DNA from 3 places in the Romboutsia hominis genome. Region 3 is predicted to be linked to each of the others. Evidence: a T-box and tRNA genes for the amino acid it is inferred to sense, from the RefSeq annotation. Region 3 holds a T-box; the other regions hold tRNA genes.
What was found. A T-box is a leader RNA that pairs with one kind of tRNA and senses whether it is charged. The one in region 3 lies ahead of ileS (isoleucine--tRNA ligase), so its partner is inferred to be a tRNA-Ile.
Positions count from the first base shown of each region.

Region 1 (9,442 bases), 660 kb from region 3:
TGGAGGAAGAGAAAGAAAAATCGATTCCGTAAGTAGCGGCGAGCGAACGCGGAACAGGCCAAACCAACAAAGTTTTCTTTGTTGGGGTTGCGGACATATCATCAACGAAGAGGCTATTGTAGACGAAGAGAGTTGGAAAGCTCCGCTATAAAGTGTAACAGCCACGTAGTCAAAACGAGAAGACTTCAGATATGATCCAGAGTACCACGGGACACGTGAAACCCTGTGGGAAGCAGGAGGGACCATCCTCCAAGCCTAAATACTACCTAGTGACCGATAGCGCATAGTACCGTGAGGGAAAGGTGAAAAGAACCCCGGGAGGGGAGTGAAATAGAACCTGAAACCCTGTACTTACAAGCTGTGGGAGCACATTTCTTGTGTGACCGCGTACTTTTTGTAGAACGGGCCAACGAGTTACGTTAAGTAGCAAGGTTAAGCACTTAAGGTGTGGAGCCGTAGCGAAAGCGAGTCTTAAATGGGCGATTTAAGTTACTTGACGTAGACCCGAAACCGGGCGACCTATCCATGAGCAGGTTGAAGCGAAAGTAAAATTTCGTGGAGGACCGAACCCACGAGCGTTGAAAAGCTCGGGGATGACTTGTGGATAGCGGTGAAATTCCAATCGAGCCCGGAGATAGCTGGTTCTCCCCGAAATAGCTTTAGGGCTAGCCTTGAGCTTAGAGAAACGGAGGTAGAGCACTGAATGTCCTAGGGGGTATTGCACTTACCGAAGACTATCAAACTCCGAATGCCGTCTTCTTTTGCTCAGGAGTCAGACTGTGGGTGATAAGATTCATAGTCAAGAGGGCAACAGCCCAGATCGTCAGCTAAGGTCCCTAAATGTACGTTAAGTGGTAAAGGATGTGGGATTGCACAGACAACCAGGATGTTGGCTTAGAAGCAGCCACTCATTTAAAGAGTGCGTAATAGCTCACTGGTCGAGTGATCCTGCGCCGAAAATTTCCGGGGCTAAAACGTACTACCGAAGCTACGGCATCATTTATGATGGGTAGGGGAGCTTCGTATGCAGGCTGAAGCATGACCGTAAGGACATGTGGACAGTATACGAGTGAGAATGTTGGCATGAGTAGCGAGACGTGGGTGAGAATCCCACGGGCCGTAAACCCAAGGTTTCCAGGGGAAGGTTCGTCCGCCCTGGGTTAGTCGGGACCTAAGCCGAGGCCGAAAGGCGTAGGTGATGGACAACAGGTTGATATTCCTGTACCACCAATAACCGTTTGAGGAATGGGATGACACAGTAGGATAAGCTAACCACACTGTTGGTTATGTGTGGCTAAGTACTGAGGCAGTCAAGATAGGCAAATCCGTCTTGATAATGCTAGGGTACGATGGGGAGCCCTTTTGGGCGAAGTAGCTGATTTCACACTGTCGAGAAAAGTCTCTACCGAGGTTAAAGGTGCCCGTACCGTAAACCGACACAGGTGGGTGAGGAGAGTATCCTAAGGCCAGCGAGAGAACTATTGTTAAGGAACTCGGCAAAATGACCCCGTAACTTAGGGATAAGGGGTGCCATCCATTGGATGGCCGCAGAGAATAGGCCCAAGCGACTGTTTACCAAAAACACAGGTTTCTGCTAAGTCGCAAGACGATGTATAGGAGCTGACGCCTGCCCGGTGCTGGAAGGTTAAGGGGATCTGTTAGGAGCAATCCGAAGCAGTGAACTTAAGCCCCAGTAAACGGCGGCCGTAACTATAACGGTCCTAAGGTAGCGAAATTCCTTGTCGGGTAAGTTCCGACCCGCACGAAAGGCGTAACGATTTGGGCACTGTCTCAACAATAGACTCGGTGAAATTGTAATCCCGGTGAAGATGCCGGGTACCTGCGACAGGACGGAAAGACCCCATGGAGCTTTACTGTAGCTTGACGTTGGGTCTTGGTACTACATGTACAGGATAGGTGGGAGACTATGAAGCATGGACGCCAGTCTGTGTGGAGTCATCCTTGGGATACCACCCTTGTAGTACTGGGATCCTAACCAGAGGCCTTGAATCAGGTCTTGGGACACCGTCAGGTGGGCAGTTTGACTGGGGCGGTCGCCTCCCAAAAAGTAACGGAGGCGCTCAAAGGTTTCCTCAGCACGGTCGGAAATCGTGCGAAGAGTGTAAAGGCAAAAGGAAGCTTGATTGCAAGACATACAGGTCGAGCAAGGACGAAAGTCGGACTTAGTGATCCGGTGGTTCCGCATGGAAGGGCCATCGCTCAACGGATAAAAGCTACCCTGGGGATAACAGGCTTATCTCCCCCAAGAGTCCACATCGACGGGGAGGTTTGGCACCTCGATGTCGGCTCATCACATCCTGGGGCTGTAGTAGGTCCCAAGGGTTGGGCTGTTCGCCCATTAAAGTGGTACGCGAGCTGGGTTCAGAACGTCGTGAGACAGTTCGGTCCCTATCCGTCGCAGGCGTAGGAAATTTGAGGAGACCTGTCCTTAGTACGAGAGGACCGGGATGGACGTACCTCTGGTGTACCAGTTGTTCTGCCAAGGGCATGGCTGGGTAGCTATGTACGGAATGGATAAGCGCTGAAAGCATCTAAGCGCGAAGCCAACTTCAAGATAAGATTTCCCACCGTAAGGGTAAGACCCCAGGAAGACTACCTGGTTGATAGGTCGAAGGTGTAAGTGCAGTAATGTATTTAGCTTATCGATACTAATAGGTCGAGGACTTGACCAAAATCATTAACTAAATGATATACAGTTTTCAGAGTATTAATTAAAAAACTTTGAAAAAAATGTTGACAAAATATCATAAAAATGATATTATAATACTTGTCCTAGAGAGGACAACAACATATTATGTGGTTATTATAGCAAAGAGGATACACCTGTTCCCATACCGAACACAGAAGTTAAGCTCTTTAGCGCTGATGGTACTTGGAGGGCGACCTCCTGGGAGAGTAAGACGTAGCCACGTGGTATGCCGAAGTGGCGGAACTGGCAGACGCACAGGACTTAAAATCCTGCGGGACTTACCTCTCGTACCGGTTCGATTCCGGTCTTCGGCACCAACTTTAATATCGCGGGGTGGAGCAGTTGGCAGCTCGTCGGGCTCATAACCCGAAGGTCGCAGGTTCGAGTCCTGCCTCCGCAACCAAATAAATATGGCCCATTGGTCAAGCGGTCAAGACACCGCCCTTTCACGGCGGTAACAGGGGTTCGATTCCCCTATGGGTCACCAACTTAATATGCGGGTGTAGCTCAATGGTAGAGTTCCGGCCTTCCAAGCCGGCTGTGAGGGTTCGATCCCCTTCACCCGCTCCAAAAACTTATGGGACTATAGCTCAGCTGGGAGAGCACCTGCCTTACAAGCAGGGGGTCACAGGTTCGAGCCCTGTTAGTCCCACCATTCGCGGCCTGGTAGTTCAGCTGGTTAGAATGCCAGCCTGTCACGCTGGAGGTCGAGGGTTCGAGTCCCTTCCAGGTCGCCAAGTTAAATTTAATAAATACTTTTTATGTGGGAATATGGCTCAGTTGGTAGAGCAAATGACTGTTAATCATTGGGTCACAGGTTCGAGTCCTGTTATTCCCGCCAATACGCTGGTGTGGCTCAACGGTAGAGCAGCTGACTTGTAATCAGCAGGTTGTAGGTTCGATTCCTATCACCAGCTCCATAAATACGGAGGATTTCCCGAGCGGCCAAAGGGGGCAGACTGTAAATCTGTTAGCATTGCTTTCGGTGGTTCGAATCCACCATCCTCCACCATAAAAAGTATGCGGATGTGGCGGAATTGGCAGACGCACCAGACTTAGGATCTGGCGCCTACGGCGTGGGGGTTCGACTCCCTTCATCCGCACCACTTTTAATAAACTATAATGTGGGTGCATAGCTCAGCTGGATAGAGCAACGCCCTTCTAAGGCGTGTGTCCGGGGTTCGAATCCCTGTGCGCTCACCACATTCATAGGGGATTCGCCAAGTCGGTAAGGCATAGCACTTTGACTGCTACATGCGTAGGTTCGAGTCCTGCATCCCCTGCCAAATTAAATATGACCCATTAGCTCAGTCGGTAGAGCACCTGACTTTTAATCAGGGTGTCCCGCGTTCGAGTCGCGGATGGGTCACCAATACGGAGAGGTGTCCGAGTGGTTTAAGGAGCTGGTCTTGAAAACCAGTGATGCTTAACGGCACCGTGGGTTCGAATCCCACCCTCTCCGCCAAATGCCCAGATAGCTCAGTCGGTAGAGCAGGGGACTGAAAATCCCCGTGTCGGTGGTTCGATTCCGCCTCTGGGCACCATTAATTCGTGGCGGTATAGCTTAGTTGGCTAGAGCGTTCGGTTCATACCCGAAAGGTCACAGGTTCGACTCCTGTTACCGCTACCACTTAATTAATGTGGGCCATTAGCTCAGTTGGTTAGAGCGCCCGGCTCATAACCGGTAGGTCTGGGGTTCGAGTCCCTGATGGCCCACCACATTAATTACTCAGTAATACCGAGGTGTAGCGCAGTTTGGTAGCGCACATGGTTTGGGACCATGGGGCCGGGGGTTCGAGTCCCTTCACCTCGACCAATATAGATATGGTGGGTATAGCTCAGCTGGTTAGAGCGCCAGATTGTGGCTCTGGAGGCCGTGAGTTCGAATCTCATTATCCACCCCATTTAATAAGGCGACATAGCCAAGTGGTAAGGCAGTGGACTGCAACTCCTTGATCCCCAGTTCGAATCTGGGTGTCGCCTCCACTCAAAAAAATTGAATGCCGAAGTGGCGGAACTGGCAGACGCACAGGACTTAAAATCCTGCGGGACTTACCTCTCGTACCGGTTCGATTCCGGTCTTCGGCACCAACTTTAATATCGCGGGGTGGAGCAGTTGGCAGCTCGTCGGGCTCATAACCCGAAGGTCGCAGGTTCGAGTCCTGCCTCCGCAACCAAATAAATATGGCCCATTGGTCAAGCGGTCAAGACACCGCCCTTTCACGGCGGTAACAGGGGTTCGATTCCCCTATGGGTCACCAACTTAATATGCGGGTGTAGCTCAATGGTAGAGTTCCGGCCTTCCAAGCCGGCTGTGAGGGTTCGATCCCCTTCACCCGCTCCAAAAACTTATGGGACTATAGCTCAGCTGGGAGAGCACCTGCCTTACAAGCAGGGGGTCACAGGTTCGAGCCCTGTTAGTCCCACCATTCGCGGCCTGGTAGTTCAGCTGGTTAGAATGCCAGCCTGTCACGCTGGAGGTCGAGGGTTCGAGTCCCTTCCAGGTCGCCAAGTTAAATTTAATAAATACTTTTTATGTGGGAATATGGCTCAGTTGGTAGAGCAAATGACTGTTAATCATTGGGTCACAGGTTCGAGTCCTGTTATTCCCGCCAATACGCTGGTGTGGCTCAACGGTAGAGCAGCTGACTTGTAATCAGCAGGTTGTAGGTTCGATTCCTATCACCAGCTCCATAAATACGGAGGATTTCCCGAGCGGCCAAAGGGGGCAGACTGTAAATCTGTTAGCATTGCTTTCGGTGGTTCGAATCCACCATCCTCCACCATAAAAAGTATGCGGATGTGGCGGAATTGGCAGACGCACCAGACTTAGGATCTGGCGCCTACGGCGTGGGGGTTCGACTCCCTTCATCCGCACCACTTTTAATAAACTAAACTATGCGGGAATAGTTCAGTGGTAGAGCGCAACCTTGCCAAGGTTGAAGTCGCGAGTTCGAATCTCGTTTCCCGCTCCAAATAAATAATGTGGGTGCATAGCTCAGCTGGATAGAGCAACGCCCTTCTAAGGCGTGTGTCCGGGGTTCGAATCCCTGTGCGCTCACCACATTCATAGGGGATTCGCCAAGTCGGTAAGGCATAGCACTTTGACTGCTACATGCGTAGGTTCGAGTCCTGCATCCCCTGCCAAATTAAATATGACCCATTAGCTCAGTCGGTAGAGCACCTGACTTTTAATCAGGGTGTCCCGCGTTCGAGTCGCGGATGGGTCACCAATACGGAGAGGTGTCCGAGTGGTTTAAGGAGCTGGTCTTGAAAACCAGTGATGCTTAACGGCACCGTGGGTTCGAATCCCACCCTCTCCGCCAAATGCCCAGATAGCTCAGTCGGTAGAGCAGGGGACTGAAAATCCCCGTGTCGGTGGTTCGATTCCGCCTCTGGGCACCATTAATTCGTGGCGGTATAGCTTAGTTGGCTAGAGCGTTCGGTTCATACCCGAAAGGTCACAGGTTCGACTCCTGTTACCGCTACCACTTAATTAATGTGGGCCATTAGCTCAGTTGGTTAGAGCGCCCGGCTCATAACCGGTAGGTCTGGGGTTCGAGTCCCTGATGGCCCACCACATTAATTACTCAGTAATACCGAGGTGTAGCGCAGTTTGGTAGCGCACATGGTTTGGGACCATGGGGCCGGGGGTTCGAGTCCCTTCACCTCGACCAATATAGATATGGTGGGTATAGCTCAGTTGGTTAGAGCGCCAGATTGTGGCTCTGGAGGCCGTGAGTTCGAATCTCATTATCCACCCCATTTAAAATGACCCATTAGCTCAGTCGGTAGAGCACCTGACTTTTAATCAGGGTGTCCCGCGTTCGAGTCGCGGATGGGTCACCATTTATATTACGGCGACATAGCCAAGTGGTAAGGCAGTGGACTGCAACTCCTTGATCCCCAGTTCGAATCTGGGTGTCGCCTCCAAAATTGCGCCTATAGCTCAACTGGATAGAGTGTCTGACTACGAATCAGAAGGTTAGGGGTTCGAGTCCCTTTGGGCGCACCATATCCGGGATTATAGCTCAGCTGGGAGAGCACCTGCCTTACAAGCAGGGGGTCACAGGTTCGAGCCCTGTTAATCCCACCAGTGTAACCTCTAGTGAAAATCACTAGAGGTTTTTATATGCAAAAAATAAAACTAAGAATATATATTATCTTGATAAAGGAATTAAATTTACATATAATGGTATATAGATTTTAGAATATGTCAAAATTCTTAATAAAATATAATTTAGGGAGGATGACTATGTCTAAAATAAAAAACATTAATAAAAATAAAGAAAAGCAAAAACTAATAAAGGAGATAAAAAGAGCTCAGTTGGATGTTGAAACAGCAGAACATTTTTTTCAACTAGTTACGGATCCAGAGTTAGTGGATGTTGCTATATATGAATTAGAGGCAAAAAAATCAAGATATAGATATTTAATAAAGATTGCTAAGGAAAGAGGAATAAAGAAGACATTACAAGAGTCTTTAGTAGAATCAATAGCAAAATAATTCTAAGGAGATGATTAAATCATGTACGTAGTTTTTGGGGATGAAATAGTAGATAGCGAAGAATTAAAAGAGACTATACAAGAAAATAGTGACTTTATAGTAGAAAAAGATTTAACTAAAGGAACAAAAAGAGAAGATACATTAGCTTACCAAATAAGTATAGATATAGACAATTTAAATGAAATAATAAAAGAAGACTATGATTTAGAAGAAATAGATAGTGAAGATTTATTTGATGAATATATAACATTAGCAGATGAATTAGCTATGGAACTAGAAGAAATAATGCCAGAAGATGCTGTTATGAATGCTAGGGCTTATAAATGGGATAATACAGATGATGCCATAAAAGTAGTTATAGCGATAGGACATGCAGAACTAGGTGAATTAAAAGTATCTGATGTTGCGAGAAGATTATTATCACAAGTTGATTAATAAAAGAGGAAGGGTATTAATATTACTTAATATCCTTTCTTTTTTATAATAAGTAATTTAATTATACTTAATAAACTTATATTAAGTATAATATAGAAGATAAAAGATTTTTGTGAATAGGTTAATTATAAGCAGATGATTATATGCCTTTGGATATAATTTTCATTCATCTTAATAATAATATTTAAATATATATAGTTTATCAAATTTATAAGCATATAGTTGTATTAATTTAAATAAAATTGCATAGCTAATTTTTTTTAAGTTAATAATAAAATAATGAATAAATATACTCTATCTTACACATAATATAATTGTTGAAAAGCACATTATAAATAAAAAATAATTTTTTTTAAAAAAGTATTGACGATTTAAAAATAAGATGATATAGTATTACTTGTCCTTAAGAAAAGGGCAAAATGAAAATGAACTTTGAAAATTAAACAGTAGGTTAATTTATATAACTGATTCTTAAAAGAATCGAAAACAAACCAAGCCAGATATTCAGATAATGATAGTCTGAGCAGGTAACAACTTTTATTTGAGAGTTTGATCCTGGCTCAGGATGAACGCTGGCGGCGTGCCTAACACATGCAAGTCGAGCGATTTACTTCGGTAAAGAGCGGCGGACGGGTGAGTAACGCGTGGGTAACCTGCCCTGTACACACGGATAACATACCGAAAGGTATGCTAATACGAGATAATATGAGAAAGTCGCATGGCTTTCTTATCAAAGCTCTGGCGGTACAGGATGGACCCGCGTCTGATTAGCTAGTTGGTAAGGTAACGGCTTACCAAGGCGACGATCAGTAGCCGACCTGAGAGGGTGATCGGCCACATTGGAACTGAGACACGGTCCAAACTCCTACGGGAGGCAGCAGTGGGGAATATTGCACAATGGGCGAAAGCCTGATGCAGCAACGCCGCGTGAGCGATGAAGGCCTTCGGGTCGTAAAGCTCTGTCCTCAAGGAAGATAATGACGGTACTTGAGGAGGAAGCCCCGGCTAACTACGTGCCAGCAGCCGCGGTAATACGTAGGGGGCTAGCGTTATCCGGAATTACTGGGCGTAAAGGGTGCGTAGGCGGTCTTTCAAGTCAGGAGTGAAAGGCTACGGCTCAACCGTAGTAAGCTCTTGAAACTGTAAGACTTGAGTGCAGGAGAGGAGAGTAGAATTCCTAGTGTAGCGGTGAAATGCGTAGATATTAGGAGGAATACCAGTTGCGAAGGCGGCTCTCTGGACTGTAACTGACGCTGAGGCACGAAAGCGTGGGGAGCAAACAGGATTAGATACCCTGGTAGTCCACGCCGTAAACGATGAGTACTAGCTGTCGGAGGTTACCCCCTTCGGTGGCGCAGCTAACGCATTAAGTACTCCGCCTGGGAAGTACGCTCGCAAGAGTGAAACTCAAAGGAATTGACGGGGACCCGCACAAGTAGCGGAGCATGTGGTTTAATTCGAAGCAACGCGAAGAACCTTACCTAAGCTTGACATCCTTTTGACCGATGCCTAATCGCATCTTTCCTTTCGGGGACAGAAGTGACAGGTGGTGCATGGTTGTCGTCAGCTCGTGTCGTGAGATGTTGGGTTAAGTCCCGCAACGAGCGCAACCCTTGCCTTTAGTTGCCAGCATTAAGTTGGGCACTCTAGAGGGACTGCCAGGGATAACCTGGAGGAAGGTGGGGATGACGTCAAATCATCATGCCCCTTATGCTTAGGGCTACACACGTGCTACAATGGGTGGTACAGAGGGCAGCCAAACCGTGAGGTGGAGCTAATCCCTTAAAGCC
Region 1 is NZ_LN650648.1:2,944,548-2,953,989, forward strand. It holds rRNA gene FRIFI_RS14330 (23S ribosomal RNA) at 1-2,693, shown strand, start outside; rRNA gene rrf (5S ribosomal RNA) at 2,817-2,933, shown strand; tRNA gene FRIFI_RS14340 (tRNA-Leu) at 2,939-3,027, shown strand; tRNA gene FRIFI_RS14345 (tRNA-Met) at 3,038-3,113, shown strand; tRNA gene FRIFI_RS14350 (tRNA-Glu) at 3,123-3,197, shown strand; tRNA gene FRIFI_RS14355 (tRNA-Gly) at 3,207-3,280, shown strand; tRNA gene FRIFI_RS14360 (tRNA-Val) at 3,290-3,365, shown strand; tRNA gene FRIFI_RS14365 (tRNA-Asp) at 3,371-3,447, shown strand; tRNA gene FRIFI_RS14370 (tRNA-Asn) at 3,476-3,551, shown strand; tRNA gene FRIFI_RS14375 (tRNA-Thr) at 3,556-3,630, shown strand; tRNA gene FRIFI_RS14380 (tRNA-Tyr) at 3,638-3,722, shown strand; tRNA gene FRIFI_RS14385 (tRNA-Leu) at 3,733-3,816, shown strand; tRNA gene FRIFI_RS14390 (tRNA-Arg) at 3,837-3,913, shown strand; tRNA gene FRIFI_RS14395 (tRNA-Gln) at 3,921-3,996, shown strand; tRNA gene FRIFI_RS14400 (tRNA-Lys) at 4,007-4,082, shown strand; tRNA gene FRIFI_RS14405 (tRNA-Ser) at 4,087-4,175, shown strand; tRNA gene FRIFI_RS14410 (tRNA-Phe) at 4,179-4,254, shown strand; tRNA gene FRIFI_RS14415 (tRNA-Met) at 4,264-4,340, shown strand; tRNA gene FRIFI_RS14420 (tRNA-Ile) at 4,353-4,429, shown strand; tRNA gene FRIFI_RS14425 (tRNA-Pro) at 4,450-4,526, shown strand; tRNA gene FRIFI_RS14430 (tRNA-His) at 4,538-4,614, shown strand; tRNA gene FRIFI_RS14435 (tRNA-Cys) at 4,623-4,696, shown strand; tRNA gene FRIFI_RS14440 (tRNA-Leu) at 4,713-4,801, shown strand; tRNA gene FRIFI_RS14445 (tRNA-Met) at 4,812-4,887, shown strand; tRNA gene FRIFI_RS14450 (tRNA-Glu) at 4,897-4,971, shown strand; tRNA gene FRIFI_RS14455 (tRNA-Gly) at 4,981-5,054, shown strand; tRNA gene FRIFI_RS14460 (tRNA-Val) at 5,064-5,139, shown strand; tRNA gene FRIFI_RS14465 (tRNA-Asp) at 5,145-5,221, shown strand; tRNA gene FRIFI_RS14470 (tRNA-Asn) at 5,250-5,325, shown strand; tRNA gene FRIFI_RS14475 (tRNA-Thr) at 5,330-5,404, shown strand; tRNA gene FRIFI_RS14480 (tRNA-Tyr) at 5,412-5,496, shown strand; tRNA gene FRIFI_RS14485 (tRNA-Leu) at 5,507-5,590, shown strand; tRNA gene FRIFI_RS14490 (tRNA-Gly) at 5,611-5,685, shown strand; tRNA gene FRIFI_RS14495 (tRNA-Arg) at 5,698-5,774, shown strand; tRNA gene FRIFI_RS14500 (tRNA-Gln) at 5,782-5,857, shown strand; tRNA gene FRIFI_RS14505 (tRNA-Lys) at 5,868-5,943, shown strand; tRNA gene FRIFI_RS14510 (tRNA-Ser) at 5,948-6,036, shown strand; tRNA gene FRIFI_RS14515 (tRNA-Phe) at 6,040-6,115, shown strand; tRNA gene FRIFI_RS14520 (tRNA-Met) at 6,125-6,201, shown strand; tRNA gene FRIFI_RS14525 (tRNA-Ile) at 6,214-6,290, shown strand; tRNA gene FRIFI_RS14530 (tRNA-Pro) at 6,311-6,387, shown strand; tRNA gene FRIFI_RS14535 (tRNA-His) at 6,399-6,475, shown strand; tRNA gene FRIFI_RS14540 (tRNA-Lys) at 6,484-6,559, shown strand; tRNA gene FRIFI_RS14545 (tRNA-Cys) at 6,570-6,643, shown strand; tRNA gene FRIFI_RS14550 (tRNA-Arg) at 6,649-6,725, shown strand; tRNA gene FRIFI_RS14555 (tRNA-Val) at 6,731-6,806, shown strand; gene FRIFI_RS14560 (DUF2508 family protein) at 6,966-7,217, shown strand; gene FRIFI_RS14565 (hypothetical protein) at 7,239-7,652, shown strand; rRNA gene FRIFI_RS14570 (16S ribosomal RNA) at 8,190-9,442, shown strand, end outside.
Region 1: it encodes a tRNA-Ile, which carries the amino acid that the T-box ahead of ileS (isoleucine--tRNA ligase) is inferred to sense. The anticodon was not compared.

Region 2 (9,442 bases), 520 kb from region 3:
ATTTCACTTGAAAAATCTTGTGTTCTTGAGCCTACATCTAATACTCCAATCACTTTAGTTACCTCATTCACTAAAGTCCTTGGACCTGATACTTCTATGCTCTTTTTATCTCCATCTATACTTACTTTATCTATATTACCTTTAGAATTTCCTTCTAATTTAACTTCTATATTTTTATTTTCTTGTACTATTTTATCTAAATTAACTGCTATAACATTACTCTTTAGCTCATGAGTCATTCCTGGCAAAGTCGGTACCCTTAAGTATACTTGATTTTTTCCTTCCATAGGATTTTCTATAGTACCATAAACGTGTATATCTTCTTTTTTTACCTTTTGTATCTTAGATAATTTGCCGGAAATAGAAACATCAATAGTCAATTCTCCATCTGGATAAATTACAAAACCTTTTTCTTTTAATTCATTCATATTACTTATAACTATAGGGACATTCTCAAATAGCTTAGTATCCGTCGGATCCACTATTGCCATTACATATAGCCATAATGTTATTGCGCTAAGCAGGGATATTAATTTTATTTTTGTATTATGCTTTAATTTATTCATCATTTAAATATCCCACCTTTTAAAAAGCTTTTTTCATCAACTTTAGGCTTTAAATTTTTCTTAAGTATACTTTCCATTCTTTCTTTTGGTATATTTCTATATATTTTTCCCGCTTTTGCAATTGATACATCCCCTGTTTCTTCTGATACTATAAGGGATATACAGTCAGAAACTTCACTTACTCCGACTGCTGCTCTATGTCGTGTTCCTAGATCCTTACTTAAGTCTTTACTCTCTGTTAAAGGAAGGAAACATGCAGCAGCTTTTACCTTTGAATCTCTAATGACAACTGCTCCATCATGTAATGGTGTATTTGGAATAAATATATTAATTAGTAATTGTCTTGATACCTCTGCATCTATTATAGTTCCCGTATTTATTATATCACCTATCTTAGTTTCTCTTTCCATTATAATAAGAGCTCCTATTTTTTGTCTTGATAGTGAATATAAAGCCTCGACAATCTCTTCTATCATTTTATTAAATGTTTCTTCAGATGTATTAGGACTTCCTTTTAGAAAGAATTTAAATCTCGTCCTACCTATATGTTCAAGTCCTGCTCTAAGTTCTGGCTGGAATATTATTATCGCAGCTAAAAAACCAATCTCAAGAGCATTTACTAATAGCCAGTGAAGTGTATGCAATTTAAAAGTCTCGCTCAACTGAGTCGCTACTAATAAAAATATTATTCCTTTTAAAACTTGCTCTGCTCTTGTATCCTTTATAAACATAAATATTTTATAAAATATATATGCTACTATGGATATATCTATAATATCATTTACAGTTACTTTATTGATAATATCCAAAAAACCACTGAAAAAAGAATTTATATCCAACACAGTTTTGTCCTCCTGTTTGACAGCTTCTTCATTACTATATTAAGTATTATACTATATTAATATAAGTATATACAAACTATTTAGCTCCTATCATTTTTTATAATTTAAAAATAAACATAAAAAAAAGTTTCACTATAGTGAAACTTTATATTGGTGAGCGCACAGGGATTCGAACCCCGGACACACGCCTTAGAAGGGCGTTGCTCTATCCAGCTGAGCTATGCACCCATGTAATTAAAATGGAGCGGGAAACGAGATTCGAACTCGCGACTTCAACCTTGGCAAGGTTGCGCTCTACCGCTGAACTATTCCCGCAGATTCAATGGCGGGAATAACAGGACTCGAACCTGTGACCCATTGATTAACAGTCAATTGCTCTACCAACTGAGCCATATTCCCGCGTATTAAATTAAGTGGCGACCTGGAAGGGACTCGAACCCTCGACCTCCAGCGTGACAGGCTGGCATTCTAACCAGCTGAACTACCAGGCCGCGAATGGTGGGACTAACAGGGCTCGAACCTGTGACCCCCTGCTTGTAAGGCAGGTGCTCTCCCAGCTGAGCTATAGTCCCATAAGTTATTTGGAGCGGGTGAAGGGGATCGAACCCTCACAGCCGGCTTGGAAGGCCGGAACTCTACCATTGAGCTACACCCGCGTATTAAATTGGTGACCCATAGGGGAATCGAACCCCTGTTACCGCCGTGAAAGGGCGGTGTCTTGACCGCTTGACCAATGGGCCATATTTTATTTGGTTGCGGAGGCAGGACTCGAACCTGCGACCTTCGGGTTATGAGCCCGACGAGCTGCCAACTGCTCCACCCCGCGATATTAAAGTTGGTGCCGAAGACCGGAATCGAACCGGTACGAGAGGTAAGTCCCGCAGGATTTTAAGTCCTGTGCGTCTGCCAGTTCCGCCACTTCGGCATACCACGTGGCTACGTCTTACTCTCCCAGGAGGTCGCCCTCCAAGTACCATCAGCGCTAAAGAGCTTAACTTCTGTGTTCGGTATGGGAACAGGTGTATCCTCTTTGCTATAATAACCACATAATATGTTGTTGTCCTCTCTAGGACAAGTATTATAATATCATTTTTATGATATTTTGTCAACATTTTTTTCAAAGTTTTTTAATTAATACTCTGAAAACTGTATATCATTTAGTTAATGATTTTGGTCAAGTCCTCGACCTATTAGTATCGATAAGCTAAATACATTACTGCACTTACACCTTCGACCTATCAACCAGGTAGTCTTCCTGGGGTCTTACCCTTACGGTGGGAAATCTTATCTTGAAGTTGGCTTCGCGCTTAGATGCTTTCAGCGCTTATCCATTCCGTACATAGCTACCCAGCCATGCCCTTGGCAGAACAACTGGTACACCAGAGGTACGTCCATCCCGGTCCTCTCGTACTAAGGACAGGTCTCCTCAAATTTCCTACGCCTGCGACGGATAGGGACCGAACTGTCTCACGACGTTCTGAACCCAGCTCGCGTACCACTTTAATGGGCGAACAGCCCAACCCTTGGGACCTACTACAGCCCCAGGATGTGATGAGCCGACATCGAGGTGCCAAACCTCCCCGTCGATGTGGACTCTTGGGGGAGATAAGCCTGTTATCCCCAGGGTAGCTTTTATCCGTTGAGCGATGGCCCTTCCATGCGGAACCACCGGATCACTAAGTCCGACTTTCGTCCTTGCTCGACCTGTATGTCTTGCAATCAAGCTTCCTTTTGCCTTTACACTCTTCGCACGATTTCCGACCGTGCTGAGGAAACCTTTGAGCGCCTCCGTTACTTTTTGGGAGGCGACCGCCCCAGTCAAACTGCCCACCTGACGGTGTCCCAAGACCTGATTCAAGGCCTCTGGTTAGGATCCCAGTACTACAAGGGTGGTATCCCAAGGGTGACTCCACACAGACTGGCGTCCATGCTTCATAGTCTCCCACCTATCCTGTACATGTAGTACCAAGACCCAACGTCAAGCTACAGTAAAGCTCCATGGGGTCTTTCCGTCCTGTCGCAGGTACCCGGCATCTTCACCGGGATTACAATTTCACCGAGTCTATTGTTGAGACAGTGCCCAAATCGTTACGCCTTTCGTGCGGGTCGGAACTTACCCGACAAGGAATTTCGCTACCTTAGGACCGTTATAGTTACGGCCGCCGTTTACTGGGGCTTAAGTTCACTGCTTCGGATTACTCCTAACAGATCCCCTTAACCTTCCAGCACCGGGCAGGCGTCAGCTCCTATACATCGTCTTGCGACTTAGCAGAAACCTGTGTTTTTGGTAAACAGTCGCTTGGGCCTATTCTCTGCGGCCATCCAATGGATGGCACCCCTTATCCCTAAGTTACGGGGTCATTTTGCCGAGTTCCTTAACAATAGTTCTCTCGCTGGCCTTAGGATACTCTCCTCACCCACCTGTGTCGGTTTACGGTACGGGCACCTTTAACCTCGGTAGAGACTTTTCTCGACAGTGTGAAATCAGCTACTTCGCCCGAAAGGGCTCCCCATCGTACCCTAGCATTATCAAGACGGATTTGCCTATCTTGACTGCCTCAGTACTTAGCCACACATAACCAACAGTGTGGTTAGCTTATCCTACTGTGTCATCCCATTCCTCAAACGGTTATTGGTGGTACAGGAATATCAACCTGTTGTCCATCACCTACGCCTTTCGGCCTCGGCTTAGGTCCCGACTAACCCAGGGCGGACGAACCTTCCCCTGGAAACCTTGGGTTTACGGCCCGTGGGATTCTCACCCACGTCTCGCTACTCATGCCAACATTCTCACTCGTATACTGTCCACATGTCCTTACGGTCATGCTTCAGCCTGCATACGAAGCTCCCCTACCCATCATAAATGATGCCGTAGCTTCGGTAGTACGTTTTAGCCCCGGAAATTTTCGGCGCAGGATCACTCGACCAGTGAGCTATTACGCACTCTTTAAATGAGTGGCTGCTTCTAAGCCAACATCCTGGTTGTCTGTGCAATCCCACATCCTTTACCACTTAACGTACATTTAGGGACCTTAGCTGACGATCTGGGCTGTTGCCCTCTTGACTATGAATCTTATCACCCACAGTCTGACTCCTGAGCAAAAGAAGACGGCATTCGGAGTTTGATAGTCTTCGGTAAGTGCAATACCCCCTAGGACATTCAGTGCTCTACCTCCGTTTCTCTAAGCTCAAGGCTAGCCCTAAAGCTATTTCGGGGAGAACCAGCTATCTCCGGGCTCGATTGGAATTTCACCGCTATCCACAAGTCATCCCCGAGCTTTTCAACGCTCGTGGGTTCGGTCCTCCACGAAATTTTACTTTCGCTTCAACCTGCTCATGGATAGGTCGCCCGGTTTCGGGTCTACGTCAAGTAACTTAAATCGCCCATTTAAGACTCGCTTTCGCTACGGCTCCACACCTTAAGTGCTTAACCTTGCTACTTAACGTAACTCGTTGGCCCGTTCTACAAAAAGTACGCGGTCACACAAGTAATGTGCTCCCACAGCTTGTAAGTGCAGGGTTTCAGGTTCTATTTCACTCCCCTCCCGGGGTTCTTTTCACCTTTCCCTCACGGTACTATGCGCTATCGGTCACTAGGTAGTATTTAGGCTTGGAGGATGGTCCCTCCTGCTTCCCACAGGGTTTCACGTGTCCCGTGGTACTCTGGATCATATCTGAAGTCTTCTCGTTTTGACTACGTGGCTGTTACACTTTATAGCGGAGCTTTCCAACTCTCTTCGTCTACAATAGCCTCTTCGTTGATGATATGTCCGCAACCCCAACAAAGAAAACTTTGTTGGTTTGGCCTGTTCCGCGTTCGCTCGCCGCTACTTACGGAATCGATTTTTCTTTCTCTTCCTCCAGGTACTTAGATGTTTCAGTTCCCCGGGTTCCCCTCGCTAAGCTATGTATTCACTTAACGATACTTAGACATTACTCTAAGTGAGTTTCCTCATTCGGAAATCTTCGGATCAAAGTTTACGTGCAACTCCCCGAAGCTTATCGCAGCTTATCACGTCCTTCATCGGCTCCTAGTGCCAAGGCATCCGCCCTGCACCCTTAATAACTTGACCAGTTATTAAAAAGTTATCGCGAATGAACAAACTTCGTATTCACTCAGTTTATTCCATTGCTTAAAGTTATTTTAAAGACTTTTCTTGTCTATTTATAAAAAATGATGTCATATCACTAAATGTTATACAGTTTTCAAAGTACTAATGGTGGAGATGAGGAGGATCGAACTCCTGACCCCTTGCGTGCAAGGCAAGTGCTCTCCCAGCTGAGCTACACCCCCAAGTTGTCTTTTCAACATTAGATATTTTACTATCTTATGTGAAAATTGTCAATATAGAATTTTCATTTTTAACAAAAAAAATAAAAACCCTCAAAATTAAACAGTAGGTAATTCTCCTTAGAAAGGAGGTGATCCAGCCGCACCTTCCGATACGGCTACCTTGTTACGACTTCACCCCAGTTATTGATTTCACCTTCGACGGACGCTTCCAAAAGGTTAGCTATCCGGCTTCGGGCGCCCCCAACTTCCGTGGTGTGACGGGCGGTGTGTACAAGACCCGGGAACGCATTCACCGCAGCATTCTGATCTGCGATTACTAGTAACTCCAGCTTCATGTAGGCGAGTTTCAGCCTACAATCCGAACTGAGAATGGCTTTAAGGGATTAGCTCCACCTCACGGTTTGGCTGCCCTCTGTACCACCCATTGTAGCACGTGTGTAGCCCTAAGCATAAGGGGCATGATGATTTGACGTCATCCCCACCTTCCTCCAGGTTATCCCTGGCAGTCCCTCTAGAGTGCCCAACTTAATGCTGGCAACTAAAGGCAAGGGTTGCGCTCGTTGCGGGACTTAACCCAACATCTCACGACACGAGCTGACGACAACCATGCACCACCTGTCACTTCTGTCCCCGAAGGGAAAGATGCGATTAGGCATCGGTCAAAAGGATGTCAAGCTTAGGTAAGGTTCTTCGCGTTGCTTCGAATTAAACCACATGCTCCGCTACTTGTGCGGGTCCCCGTCAATTCCTTTGAGTTTCACTCTTGCGAGCGTACTTCCCAGGCGGAGTACTTAATGCGTTAGCTGCGCCACCGAAGGGGGTAACCTCCGACAGCTAGTACTCATCGTTTACGGCGTGGACTACCAGGGTATCTAATCCTGTTTGCTCCCCACGCTTTCGTGCCTCAGCGTCAGTTACAGTCCAGAGAGCCGCCTTCGCAACTGGTATTCCTCCTAATATCTACGCATTTCACCGCTACACTAGGAATTCTACTCTCCTCTCCTGCACTCAAGTCTTACAGTTTCAAGAGCTTACTACGGTTGAGCCGTAGCCTTTCACTCCTGACTTGAAAGACCGCCTACGCACCCTTTACGCCCAGTAATTCCGGATAACGCTAGCCCCCTACGTATTACCGCGGCTGCTGGCACGTAGTTAGCCGGGGCTTCCTCCTCAAGTACCGTCATTATCTTCCTTGAGGACAGAGCTTTACGACCCGAAGGCCTTCATCGCTCACGCGGCGTTGCTGCATCAGGCTTTCGCCCATTGTGCAATATTCCCCACTGCTGCCTCCCGTAGGAGTTTGGACCGTGTCTCAGTTCCAATGTGGCCGATCACCCTCTCAGGTCGGCTACTGATCGTCGCCTTGGTAAGCCGTTACCTTACCAACTAGCTAATCAGACGCGGGTCCATCCTGTACCGCAAAAGCTTTGATAAGAAAGCCATGCAACTCTCTCATGTTATCTCGTATTAGCATACCTTTCGGTATGTTATCCGTGTGTACAGGGCAGGTTACCCACGCGTTACTCACCCGTCCGCCGCTCTTTACCGAAGTAAATCGCTCGACTTGCATGTGTTAGGCACGCCGCCAGCGTTCATCCTGAGCCAGGATCAAACTCTCAAATAAAAGTTGTTACCTGCTCAGACTATCATTATCTGAATATCTGGCTTGGTTTGTTTTCGATTCTTTTAAGAATCAGTTATATAAATTAACCTACTGTTTAATTTTCAAAGTTCTTAAATCTACATGGTAGCGGTAACAGGAGTCGAACCTGTGACCTTTCGGGTATGAACCGAACGCTCTAGCCAACTAAGCTATACCGCCACGATATGGTGCCCAGAGGCGGAATCGAACCACCGACACGGGGATTTTCAGTCCCCTGCTCTACCGACTGAGCTATCTGGGCGCACCTTGGTGGGCCTAGCTGGACTCGAACCAGCGACCTCACGCTTATCAGGCGTGCGCTCTAACCACCTGAGCTATAGGCCCATTTTTTTGGTCGAGGTGAAGGGACTCGAACCCCCGGCCCCATGGTCCCAAACCATGTGCGCTACCAAACTGCGCTACACCTCGAAATTCTTTATTTTTTATAGAAATTAATTGGCAGGGGTGGAGGGACTCGAACCCCCGGCGCACGGTTTTGGAGACCGACGCTCTACCAACTGAGCTACACCCCTATAAAAAAAATGTGGTGGGCCATCAGGGACTCGAACCCCAGACCTACCGGTTATGAGCCGGGCGCTCTAACCAACTGAGCTAATGGCCCACATTTTTTTGGTCGAGGTGAAGGGACTCGAACCCCCGGCCCCATGGTCCCAAACCATGTGCGCTACCAAACTGCGCTACACCTCGAAAAAAAATAATGGCGGAGAAGGAGGGATTCGAACCCTCGCACCGGTTACCCAGCCTAAACCCTTAGCAGGGGTTCCTCTTGAGCCACTTGAGTACTTCTCCGTTTATTTAGTTAATGGCGGAGAGGGTGGGATTCGAACCCACGGTGCCGTTAAGCATCACTGGTTTTCAAGACCAGCTCCTTAAACCACTCGGACACCTCTCCACATTGGTGACCCATCCGCGACTCGAACGCGGGACACCCTGATTAAAAGTCAGGTGCTCTACCGACTGAGCTAATGGGTCATATTAAATTTGGCAGGGGATGCAGGACTCGAACCTACGCATGTAGCAGTCAAAGTGCTATGCCTTACCGACTTGGCGAATCCCCTATAAAGTGGTGAGCGCACAGGGATTCGAACCCCGGACACACGCCTTAGAAGGGCGTTGCTCTATCCAGCTGAGCTATGCACCCACATTATAGAATAATTTGGAGCGGGTGAAGGGGATCGAACCCTCACAGCCGGCTTGGAAGGCCGGAACTCTACCATTGAGCTACACCCGCATATTTAATTAAGTGGTGGAGGATGGTGGATTCGAACCACCGAAAGCAATGCTAACAGATTTACAGTCTGCCCCCTTTGGCCGCTCGGGAAATCCTCCGTATTCATGGAGCTGGTGATAGGAATCGAACCTACAACCTGCTGATTACAAGTCAGCTGCTCTACCGTTGAGCCACACCAGCATATTGGCGGGAATAACAGGACTCGAACCTGTGACCCATTGATTAACAGTCAATTGCTCTACCAACTGAGCCATATTCCCGCGTATTTAATTAAGTGGCGACCTGGAAGGGACTCGAACCCTCGACCTCCAGCGTGACAGGCTGGCATTCTAACCAGCTGAACTACCAGGCCGCATATTGGTGGGACTAACAGGGCTCGAACCTGTGACCCCCTGCTTGTAAGGCAGGTGCTCTCCCAGCTGAGCTATAGTCCCGGGATATTGGTGACCCATAGGGGAATCGAACCCCTGTTACCGCCGTGAAAGGGCGGTGTCTTGACCGCTTGACCAATGGGCCTCAACGTAGCTATGTCTTACTCTCCCAGGAGGTCGCCCTCCAAGTACCATCAGCGCTAAAGAGCTTAACTTCTGTGTTCGGTATGGGAACAGGTGTATCCTCTTTGCTATAATAACTACATTGTGTTTTCGTTCTTATCAGAACAAGTATTATAATATCATTTTTATGATATTTTGTCAACACTTTTTTCAAAGTTTTTTAATTAATACTCTGAAAACTGTATATCATTTAATGCTTTATCATTTTATTTTGGTCAAGTCCTCGACCTATTAGTATCGATAAGCTAAATACATTACTGCACTTACACCTTCGACCTATCAACCAGGTAGT
Region 2 is NZ_LN650648.1:2,804,111-2,813,552, forward strand. It holds gene FRIFI_RS13510 (CdaR family protein) at 1-569, opposite strand, end outside; gene cdaA (diadenylate cyclase CdaA) at 566-1,408, opposite strand; tRNA gene FRIFI_RS13520 (tRNA-Arg) at 1,560-1,636, opposite strand; tRNA gene FRIFI_RS13525 (tRNA-Gly) at 1,649-1,723, opposite strand; tRNA gene FRIFI_RS13530 (tRNA-Asn) at 1,732-1,807, opposite strand; tRNA gene FRIFI_RS13535 (tRNA-Asp) at 1,823-1,899, opposite strand; tRNA gene FRIFI_RS13540 (tRNA-Val) at 1,905-1,980, opposite strand; tRNA gene FRIFI_RS13545 (tRNA-Gly) at 1,991-2,064, opposite strand; tRNA gene FRIFI_RS13550 (tRNA-Glu) at 2,074-2,148, opposite strand; tRNA gene FRIFI_RS13555 (tRNA-Met) at 2,159-2,234, opposite strand; tRNA gene FRIFI_RS13560 (tRNA-Leu) at 2,245-2,333, opposite strand; rRNA gene rrf (5S ribosomal RNA) at 2,339-2,455, opposite strand; rRNA gene FRIFI_RS13570 (23S ribosomal RNA) at 2,579-5,481, opposite strand; tRNA gene FRIFI_RS13575 (tRNA-Ala) at 5,627-5,702, opposite strand; rRNA gene FRIFI_RS13580 (16S ribosomal RNA) at 5,824-7,326, opposite strand; tRNA gene FRIFI_RS13585 (tRNA-Met) at 7,448-7,524, opposite strand; tRNA gene FRIFI_RS13590 (tRNA-Phe) at 7,531-7,606, opposite strand; tRNA gene FRIFI_RS13595 (tRNA-Ile) at 7,613-7,689, opposite strand; tRNA gene FRIFI_RS13600 (tRNA-Pro) at 7,697-7,773, opposite strand; tRNA gene FRIFI_RS13605 (tRNA-Trp) at 7,802-7,877, opposite strand; tRNA gene FRIFI_RS13610 (tRNA-Ile) at 7,890-7,966, opposite strand; tRNA gene FRIFI_RS13615 (tRNA-Pro) at 7,976-8,052, opposite strand; tRNA gene FRIFI_RS13620 (tRNA-Ser) at 8,064-8,154, opposite strand; tRNA gene FRIFI_RS13625 (tRNA-Ser) at 8,169-8,257, opposite strand; tRNA gene FRIFI_RS13630 (tRNA-Lys) at 8,262-8,337, opposite strand; tRNA gene FRIFI_RS13635 (tRNA-Gln) at 8,348-8,423, opposite strand; tRNA gene FRIFI_RS13640 (tRNA-Arg) at 8,430-8,506, opposite strand; tRNA gene FRIFI_RS13645 (tRNA-Gly) at 8,523-8,596, opposite strand; tRNA gene FRIFI_RS13650 (tRNA-Tyr) at 8,610-8,694, opposite strand; tRNA gene FRIFI_RS13655 (tRNA-Thr) at 8,702-8,776, opposite strand; tRNA gene FRIFI_RS13660 (tRNA-Asn) at 8,781-8,856, opposite strand; tRNA gene FRIFI_RS13665 (tRNA-Asp) at 8,872-8,948, opposite strand; tRNA gene FRIFI_RS13670 (tRNA-Val) at 8,955-9,030, opposite strand; tRNA gene FRIFI_RS13675 (tRNA-Glu) at 9,038-9,112, opposite strand; rRNA gene rrf (5S ribosomal RNA) at 9,116-9,232, opposite strand; rRNA gene FRIFI_RS13685 (23S ribosomal RNA) at 9,362-9,442, opposite strand, start outside.
Region 2: it encodes a tRNA-Ile, which carries the amino acid that the T-box ahead of ileS (isoleucine--tRNA ligase) is inferred to sense. The anticodon was not compared.

Region 3 (9,442 bases):
TAGAACCAAAATTTGTTCCAGCAGATGGAGTGGAGATAAAGGTTAGAGATACTGTAAATTTAAAAGTTAGAATGGTTGATTGTGTTGGGTACATAGTAGATGGAGCTTTAGGACATGAAGAAGATGGTAAACAAAGATTAGTATCAACGCCATGGTCACAAGAAGCTATGACATTTGAGCAAGCAGCAGAGATAGGAACTAAAAAAGTTATAAGAGATCATTCAACATTAGGTATAGTAGTTATAACAGATGGTTCAGTAACAGGTATAGATAGAAAGAGTTATTTACAAGCAGAAGAAAGAGTTATAAATGAGTTAAAGTCTTTAAATAAGCCTTTTGCTATTGTATTAAATACACTTGATCCATACAGTGAAGATATAGAATTATTAAGATCTGAATTAGAAGAAAAGTATGAAGCTCCTATAGTACCATTAAATGTATTAGCTATGGATGAAGAAGATATAGAGAGCGTTATGGAAACAGTACTTTATGATTTTCCATTAAATGAAATAAGAATAAATTTACCTCAATGGATAGAAGGATTAGAGAGAAATCATTGGATAAAAAATAATATAATATTCACATTAAAGCAAAGTATAGAAGAAATTGGAAAGATAAGAGATATAGATAGTATTGTAGCAGGATTTTCAGAGTTAGAATTCTTAGAAGATACATCAGTTGATAATGTTGAACTTGGAGAAGGTGTTATAAGTATAGATTTATCTGCTAAGCAAGATTTATTCTACAATGTATTAGAAGAAAAGAGTGGATTTAAAATAGATGGAGACCATCAACTGCTTAGCTTAGTAACTAAGTTATCTAGAGTTAAAAATGAATATGACAAGATAGAATCTGCTTTAATAGATGCAAAAACAAAAGGCTATGGAGTTGTAGCGCCATCTTTAGAAGAATTAAGCTTAGAGGAACCAGAAATAATAAAACAAGGAAAACAATATGGAGTAAAATTAAGAGCAAATGCACCGTCACTTCATATAATAAAAGCTGATATATCTACAGAGATAGCACCTATAGTTGGAAGCCAAAATCAAGGCGAAGAGATGATAAAATATATGCAAGAGGAATTTGAACAAAATCCTAATGAAATATGGTCATCAAATATGTTTGGAAAATCTTTACATGATTTAGTTAAGGAACAATTACAAAGTAAGCTATATACAATGCCTGAAGAAATAAGAGTTAAGATACAAAAAACTTTACAAAAGATAATAAATGAAGGAAGTAGTAATATAATAACTATATTATTATAAAATACACTGATAAAAATTAGATGGCTAATTAAGATAATATTTAAACGTAGGAAAGGTTAAAAACCTTTCCTATTCTTATATAAGCTTATAATAAAGTTAAAATGATTATATGATAATTTTTTGAATTGTAAGAAAATACTTGAAATTTAAAGAACATATATCCAAAATTAATAATATAATCTATTAAATCAAAAAATTTATAGAATATATATTAAAAAAGGGGGTATGTTATGGAGCGTATTGTTTATGCAATAAATGATATTATTTGGAGTAACTGGTTAGTATTTTTATGTTTAGGTTCAGGTATTTATTTTTCTTTTAGAACCAAATTCTCTCAAATAAGACACCTTAAAGAAATGGTAGCCTTATTATTTAAAGGAGAAAAATCAGCTCAGGGTATTTCATCATTTCAAGCTCTATGTACAGCGCTAGCAGGGCGTATAGGTACCGGTAATATAGCAGGGGTAGCGACGGCTATAGCAATGGGAGGACCAGGAGCACTATTTTGGATGTGGGCAATAGCATTTTTAGGTGCAGGATCAGCATTTGCAGAATCTACATTAGCCCAAGTTTATAAAGAAGAACATGATGGATTATATCGTGGAGGACCAGCATACTATATTGAAAAGGGACTTGGAAATACTAAGTTTTCTAAATGGTACGGCATATTATTTGCATTAGCAACAGTATTAGCAACAGGATTATTACTACCTGGTGTTCAATCTAACTCTATAACAGTAGCAGTAAATAATGCTTTTAAGATAGACCCAATGATAATAACTGTAGTCCTAGTTATATTACTAGCACTTATAATATTTGGTGGAATAAAAAGAATAAGTTCTGCAGCAGAATTAATAGTTCCATTTATGGGAGGGATTTATATATTAATGTCTCTTGTAATAATAGCTGTTAATATAGAACAATTACCAAGTATTATAGAGTTAGTATTTAAGTCTGCATTTGGAGCAGAGCAAGCATTTGCAGGAATAATAGGTTCAACAATAGCTTGGGGAGTAAAACGTGGAGTTTATTCAAATGAAGCAGGTCAAGGAACTGGGCCACAAGCAGCAGCAGCAGCTGAAGTAAGTCATCCAGCTAAGCAAGGTTTAGTTCAAGCATTTTCAGTATATGTAGATACTTTATTTGTATGTTCAGCAACAGGATTTATGATACTTATGACAGGAAGCTATAACGTTCATGGAGTAAATGGAGCTATGATTGTTGAGAATTTACCAGGAGTTGAGATAGGACCTATATATACTCAAACAGCAGTAGACTCGTTGATACCAGGATTTGGGTCAGCCTTTGTATCTATAGCATTATTCTTCTTTGCCTTTACGACTATAATGGCATACTACTATATAGCAGAAGTTAATATTATATATATAAGTAAGAGAATATTTAAAGGAAAAACAACTAAGTTATTTATAAATATACTTAGAGTTATATTATTAGGAGCAGTTGCATTTGGTTGTGTAAAGACAGCATCTCTTGCATGGACTATGGGGGATATAGGTGTTGGAAGTATGGCTTGGTTAAATATAATAGCTATACTTTTATTATCAAATGTAGCCATGAAGTGTTTCAAAGATTATGAAGAACAAATGAAAGCAGGAATACCAAGAGAAGAAAGAACATTTGATCCAATAAAACTTGGGATAAAGAATGCTGATTTCTGGGAAGAAAAAGTTAAAAAGGAATCTAATAAATAAAAAAAGTGTAGGCTATATAAATTAATAGCCTACACTTTTTTTTATTTATTAGATTGTAAGCAAAATTAAATATACAAGCAAATATTTAAGATTTAGAATCACCACAATAAAAGGAAATATAATATTATTTGAAGAATTAATAAAGTACCTAGATTTAAAGGGGGAAAAGTATGAAAAATAAGAAAATATCTAAAATACTAATACTAGGAATAGCTATATATTTTGTATTTCAAATTAGTATATTTTTAATAGGTGAAAATACCAGGACTATGGCCGTTGAATTAGAAGATATGGAGCTAAAAATTAATACAAAAGGGCTTGTAATAAAAGATGAGAGTGTAATTGTATCAAATGCAGATGGAACGTTTAAAAATCTACATGAAGAAGGTGAAAAAGTACAAAAATCAGAAAATATAGGATATATATATAAGGATATAGATATAGAAAAAATAAATTCAGATATAGAAAACTTAGACAAAGAAATAAATAAGTTAAAGGAACAAATAGATAGTCAAGATAATAGTACATTAAAACATATCACAGCTAATCAGTTAGAAAATAGTAAAAATAAAAAAGCAATTCTAGAAAAAAAGGCAAAAAGTTCTACATCTTATGTAAAAGCTGATATATCAGGAGTAATATCTTATAAAATAGATGAAAATGAAGGAAAGTATAATACAGATAGTATAGATTATTTAACCAAAGATGATATAGAGAATACTAATAATAACTATACAGATATAAATTCAAATGATAAAAAAATTAAAGAAAATGATCCAGTATTTAAAATAGTTAATCCAAATGATGTATATATAGCAGTATGTATAGAAGAAAAATATAGGAAATATTTTGAAGTAGGTAATAAGATTGAAATATCTTTTAATGAAGAAATATTAGATGGTAAGGTCAATAAGGTTAAAAAAGATAATGATGATATCATAGTAATACTAAAAATAACTAGCCAAAATATAGGAATTTATGATACAAGAGTAGAAGAATTTGATATAATATATAAGCATATAGAAGGTTTTAAGATACCAAAGAAATCTATAAAATCAGTAGACAAGAAAAAAGGGGTATATATATTAAATCAGCAAACTAACAATATGGAATTTGTTGAATTAAGTGATGTTGCCTATGAAGCTGATGATTATATATTCGTAAAAAATGATAGTAGCGATAAAGAAAAAGTGATTGCATTGCATGATGAGGTTGTATTAAACCCAAATATTATAAATAAGAAAATAAAAATAAAGTAGGTGATAAAGTGTCAAGCGTAAAAGAAAATTTAGATATGGTAAGAGAAAAAATTAAAAATAGTTGTAATGTTTCTAATAGAAAAATTGATGAAGTAACTTTATTAGCAGTAACTAAGACTGTAGATGTAGATAAGGTTTTAGAAGCTATAGAAAATGGAGTTAAAGATGTTGGAGAAAATAAGCCACAAGAACTAGCTAGAAAGTATGAAGTTATAGGCGATAAAGTAAATTGGCATTTAATAGGAAGTTTACAAACTAATAAGGTAAAGTATATAATAGATAAGGTTTATATGATACACTCTTTAGATAGAATAGCTTTATGTGAAGAAATACAAAAAAGGGCAGAAAAAATAGATAAGACTATAAATTGTTTAGTACAAATAAATATATCAAAAGAAGAAAGCAAGCATGGTATATATAAAGAAGGTGCTATAGATTTTATAAAAGAAGTAGCAAATAATTATAATAATATAAAAATTAAAGGTCTTATGACTATGGCGCCTTTTACAGAAAATAAAGATGAAGTTAGAAAAGTATTTAGAGGATTAAAGGAATTAGCTGTAGAAATTGATAAGTTAAATATAAACAATGTTTCTATGGAATATTTATCTATGGGAATGAGCAATGATTATGAAATAGCAATAGAGGAAGGGTCTAATATAGTTAGAGTTGGAACCTCTATATTTGGAGCCAGAAATTACGATAAGTAGATTATATGAATTTAAAATTTGATTAATAAATAAGGAGGAAGTCAATAATGGGAGATAACATGATAACTAAGTTTAAAAATTGGTTTATAGAGGAAGATGAAGATTATATCGAAGAAGAAGAAATAATTGAAGATGAACTAGATATGGAACCAGAAATTGGAACAGCTATAAAAAATACTAACATAGTAAAGTTACATACTAACACTCAAATGAAGGTTGTAATAGTAGAACCTAAAAAATACGATGAAGTTACAACTATAGCGGATCATTTAAAGAGTAAGAGAACTGTAATAGTTAACTTAGAAAATTTAAAAGATCCAGTTGCTAAGAAGTCTATATTTGACTTTATGAATGGAGCTGTATATGTTTTAGAGGGAAGTATACAAAAAGTATCTAAAGCTATATTTATACTTGCACCAAATAATGTAGATATAGATGCAAATTTAAAAAAGGAATTAGAAAACAGCAAGACACTTTTCCCTTGGCAAAATAATAAATAAAATATAAAAGTAAAGGGGTTAAATAATGAGTACTATAGGATTGGCTTTATATTATCTATTTGATATATTATCTTGGATAATAATTATAAAGAGTTTAATGTCTTGGTTTCCTAATGGGATGGGAAGTAAGTTATACTATATATTAAATAATATAACAGAACCAATAGAAGGTCCTATAAGGTCTATAATGTATAAGTACAATAGTGGACCGGTAGATTTTTCACCAATGATAGCAATATTAGTATTAATGTTACTAAAGAGGGTGGCACTAATCGTGTTCTATTAAGAGGAGATAATAGTGGACAGGCTAAAACTAACTAATCATATTAAGGATATAGAATTAAAAAATAAAATGTTTAAGGTTATAGATAAAGCTAATGCCACAATGAAAAATTATGATGTAAGACAAACGGAATTTTTAAATCCTTATGAAATCAAAAATGCTATTGCTATTTTGAATTCTTATAGTGATTTAAAATACTCTGTTGATGGTGGACATAAAGAGGCTGAAAGAAGTAAAATATTTATATATCCATTTTATATGGAATATGAAGATATAGATGATAACCTTAAATTTATACAAGTAGAAGGTAATTTTAAGTTTAAAAGCATATCACATAAGGACTATTTAGGGTCTCTTATGGGTCTTGGTATAAAAAGAGAGATGATAGGAGATATTATTATACACGATAGCTTTTGCCAAATAATTGTAAGTTGTGATATATGTGATTTTATAATTATGAACTTACAAAAAGTTTCGACAAATAGTGTTTCAGTGTATGAAATATCAAGAGAAGATATAATAGAAAGCTCATTAAATTATAAAGATATATCATTTACAGTATCATCAAGTAGGCTAGATTGTATTATAAGTGGATTATATAATATATCAAGACAAGAAAGTTTAAAATACATAAATGCAGAAAGAGTTTTTGTTAATTATGAAAAGATAACATCTGCATCTAAAGAAATAGAAAATAATTCACTAATATCAGTTAGAGGTAAAGGTAGGGCAGTAATATCTAAAATAGGAGATATTACTAAAAAAGGCAGAATAAAAGTTTGTGCTAAGTTAATAATATAGGAGGGAGAAAAGCATGCTTACTCCAATAGAAATAGAAAATAAGGAATTTAAAAAAGGAATAAGAGGATACAGAGAAGAAGAGGTTGATGAATTTTTAGATGCAGTTAAGGAAGATTATGAACATCTATGTAGAGAAAATTCAGACCTTAAAGAAAAAGTAAGATTATATCAAGATCAAATAAACAAATATGAAAATATAGAAGAAACATTAAAAGCTACACTTATAAGAGCTGAAAGTGTTGCAGAAGATACTTGTACTGCTGCAAATAAAAAAGCTAAGATAATAGTAGAAGAAGCTGATTTAAAAGCAAGACAAATAATTGAACAAGCTAATAATCAAGTAATAGAAATAAGAAAAGAATATAATGAAATGGTAAAAGAATTTAAAGTATTTAGAAATAAATTTAAATCTTTACTAGAAGATGAAATAAGAAGTATAGATGAAATATTCTATAATGTTGATGAAAATGATATGAGAGCTTTTGAGACAACATTATTTGATATGCCAATAGAAAAAGAGGCAGCAGCTACATTAGATTAATATAAAATAAAAAGTAATTGACTATTTTGACGATTTGTTATAAAATCTCATATTATAAACAAAAATATAAATAAAAGCTATGATGGAGACAGTAAGCTTTAGATAATTTTACAGAGAGTTGGGTTGCTGAGAACCAATAAATTTATAAAGTGGAAAATCACTCCGAAGCTGCAGGCTGAAAAAGTATTTGATTAAGCTGTGCCGGTAAAGTGCCGTTATACTATTTAAGTGCTATACATAAGTAAAGTATATTTTATATATGTATAGAATTAGGGTGGTAACGCGATTAATACTCGTCCCTTGTTTTAGGGGGACGAGTTTTTTAATACAAAAAATTAAAATGTAAATTAGTTAGGTTTAAATATTCTAACAAAATTTAGATAACAATTAATATGAAAGGGTGATACTATGTCAAAGTTTAAGTCATTAGTTGACTCTTCTGTAAAGCAAGCAGAAGCAGAAGTTTCTAAGTATTGGAATGATATAAACATACTTGAGAAAACTTTAGAAAAAGGGAAAAATGATCCAAGTTTCGTATTCTATGAAGGTCCTCCAACAGCAAATGGAAACCCAGGAATACACCATGTTATAGCTAGAACATTAAAAGACTCTGTTTGTAGATACCAAACTATGAATGGAAAGCAAGTAAAAAGAAAAGCTGGTTGGGATACACATGGTCTACCTGTTGAAATACAAGTAGAAAAGGAATTAGGTTTATCTGATAAGCAAGAAATAGAAGCTTACGGAATAGATAAATTTAATCAAAAGTGTAGAGAGTCTGTTTTCACTTATGAAAAACAGTGGAGAGATATGACTGAGAGAATGGCATACGAAATAGACTTAGATAATCCATATATAACTTTAGATAACAACTATATAGAATCTGTATGGTGGATATTAAACAAGTTCAACAAAGAAGGATATGTATACGAAGGTCATAAGATACTTCCATATTGTCCAAGATGTGGAACTGGTCTTGCATCTCATGAGGTTGCACAAGGATATAAAGAAATAAAAAATAATACAGTAATAGCTAAGTTTAAAAGAAAAGATGCTGATGAGTATTTCTTAGCATGGACAACTACACCTTGGACATTACCATCAAACGTTGCATTAACAGTAGGTCCTGAAATAGACTACATAAAAGTTAAGCAAAATGATGAAGTTTATTATGTAGCTAAGGCTTTAGCTAACAAGGTTTTAGGTGAAGACTACGAAGTATTAGAAGAAATGAAAGGTAAAGATTTAGAATACATAGAGTATGAACAATTAATGCCTTTTGTTGAAGCTGATAAAAAAGCATTCTTCTTAACTTGCGGAGACTACGTTACAACTGAAGATGGTACAGGTATAGTACATACTGCACCAGCATTTGGTGAAGATGACTACAACTTAGGTAGAAAGTATGATTTACCAGTACTTCAACCAGTATCTGAAGCAGGTAAATTTACAACTACTCCATGGGAAGGAAAATTCGTTATGGAAGATGGAGTAGATGTTGAAATAATAAAATGGTTACACGGTGAAAATAAATTATTTAGCAAAGAAAAAGTAGCTCATAATTATCCTCACTGCTGGAGGTGTCAAACTCCACTTTTATACTATGCTAAGCCAAGCTGGTATATAGAAATGACAAAATTAAAAGACCAATTAATAGCTAACAATAAGACAGTTGAATGGTATCCAAACTTCGTTGGTGAAGGTAGATTTGGAAACTGGTTAGAAAACTTAAATGACTGGGCTATATCAAGAAGTAGATATTGGGGTACTCCACTTAATATATGGAAGTGTGAATGCGGACATAGAGATTCTGTAGGTTCAAGAGAAGAATTAGCTCAAAAAGCTATAGAAGAAGTAGATCCTAAAACAGTAGAACTTCACAGACCATATGTTGATAATATACATCTAAAATGTGAGTGCTGTGGTAAGCCTATGACAAGAGTAACAGATGTTATAGACTGTTGGTTTGACAGTGGTTCGATGCCATTTGCTCAACATCATTACCCATTTGAAAACAAGGAAAACTTTGAAGAATTATTCCCAGCAGATTTCATCTGTGAAGGTATAGACCAAACTAGAGGATGGTTCTATTCATTACTTGCTATATCAACATTTGTTATGGGGAAAGCTCCATACAAGAGAGTTTTAGTTAATGACCTTGTTTTAGATAAAGAAGGTAAGAAGATGAGTAAGTCTAGAGGAAATACAGTAAATCCATTTGAATTATTTGACCAATATGGAGCAGATGCCTTAAGATGGTACTTATTATACGTATCTCCACCATGGACTCCAACAAGATTTGATGTTGATGGATTAAAAGAAGTTCAAAGCAAGTTCTTAGGAACTATGAAAAATGTATATAACTTCT
Region 3 is NZ_LN650648.1:2,284,805-2,294,246, reverse strand. It holds gene spoIVA (stage IV sporulation protein A) at 1-1,268, shown strand, start outside; gene FRIFI_RS11225 (alanine/glycine:cation symporter family protein) at 1,499-2,980, shown strand; gene FRIFI_RS11220 (biotin/lipoyl attachment domain-containing protein) at 3,151-4,239, shown strand; gene FRIFI_RS11215 (YggS family pyridoxal phosphate-dependent enzyme) at 4,248-4,949, shown strand; gene FRIFI_RS11210 (cell division protein SepF) at 4,997-5,449, shown strand; gene FRIFI_RS11205 (YggT family protein) at 5,475-5,735, shown strand; gene FRIFI_RS11200 (YlmH family RNA-binding protein) at 5,748-6,533, shown strand; gene FRIFI_RS11195 (DivIVA domain-containing protein) at 6,547-7,074, shown strand; T-box leader at 7,145-7,378, shown strand; gene ileS (isoleucine--tRNA ligase) at 7,483-9,442, shown strand, end outside.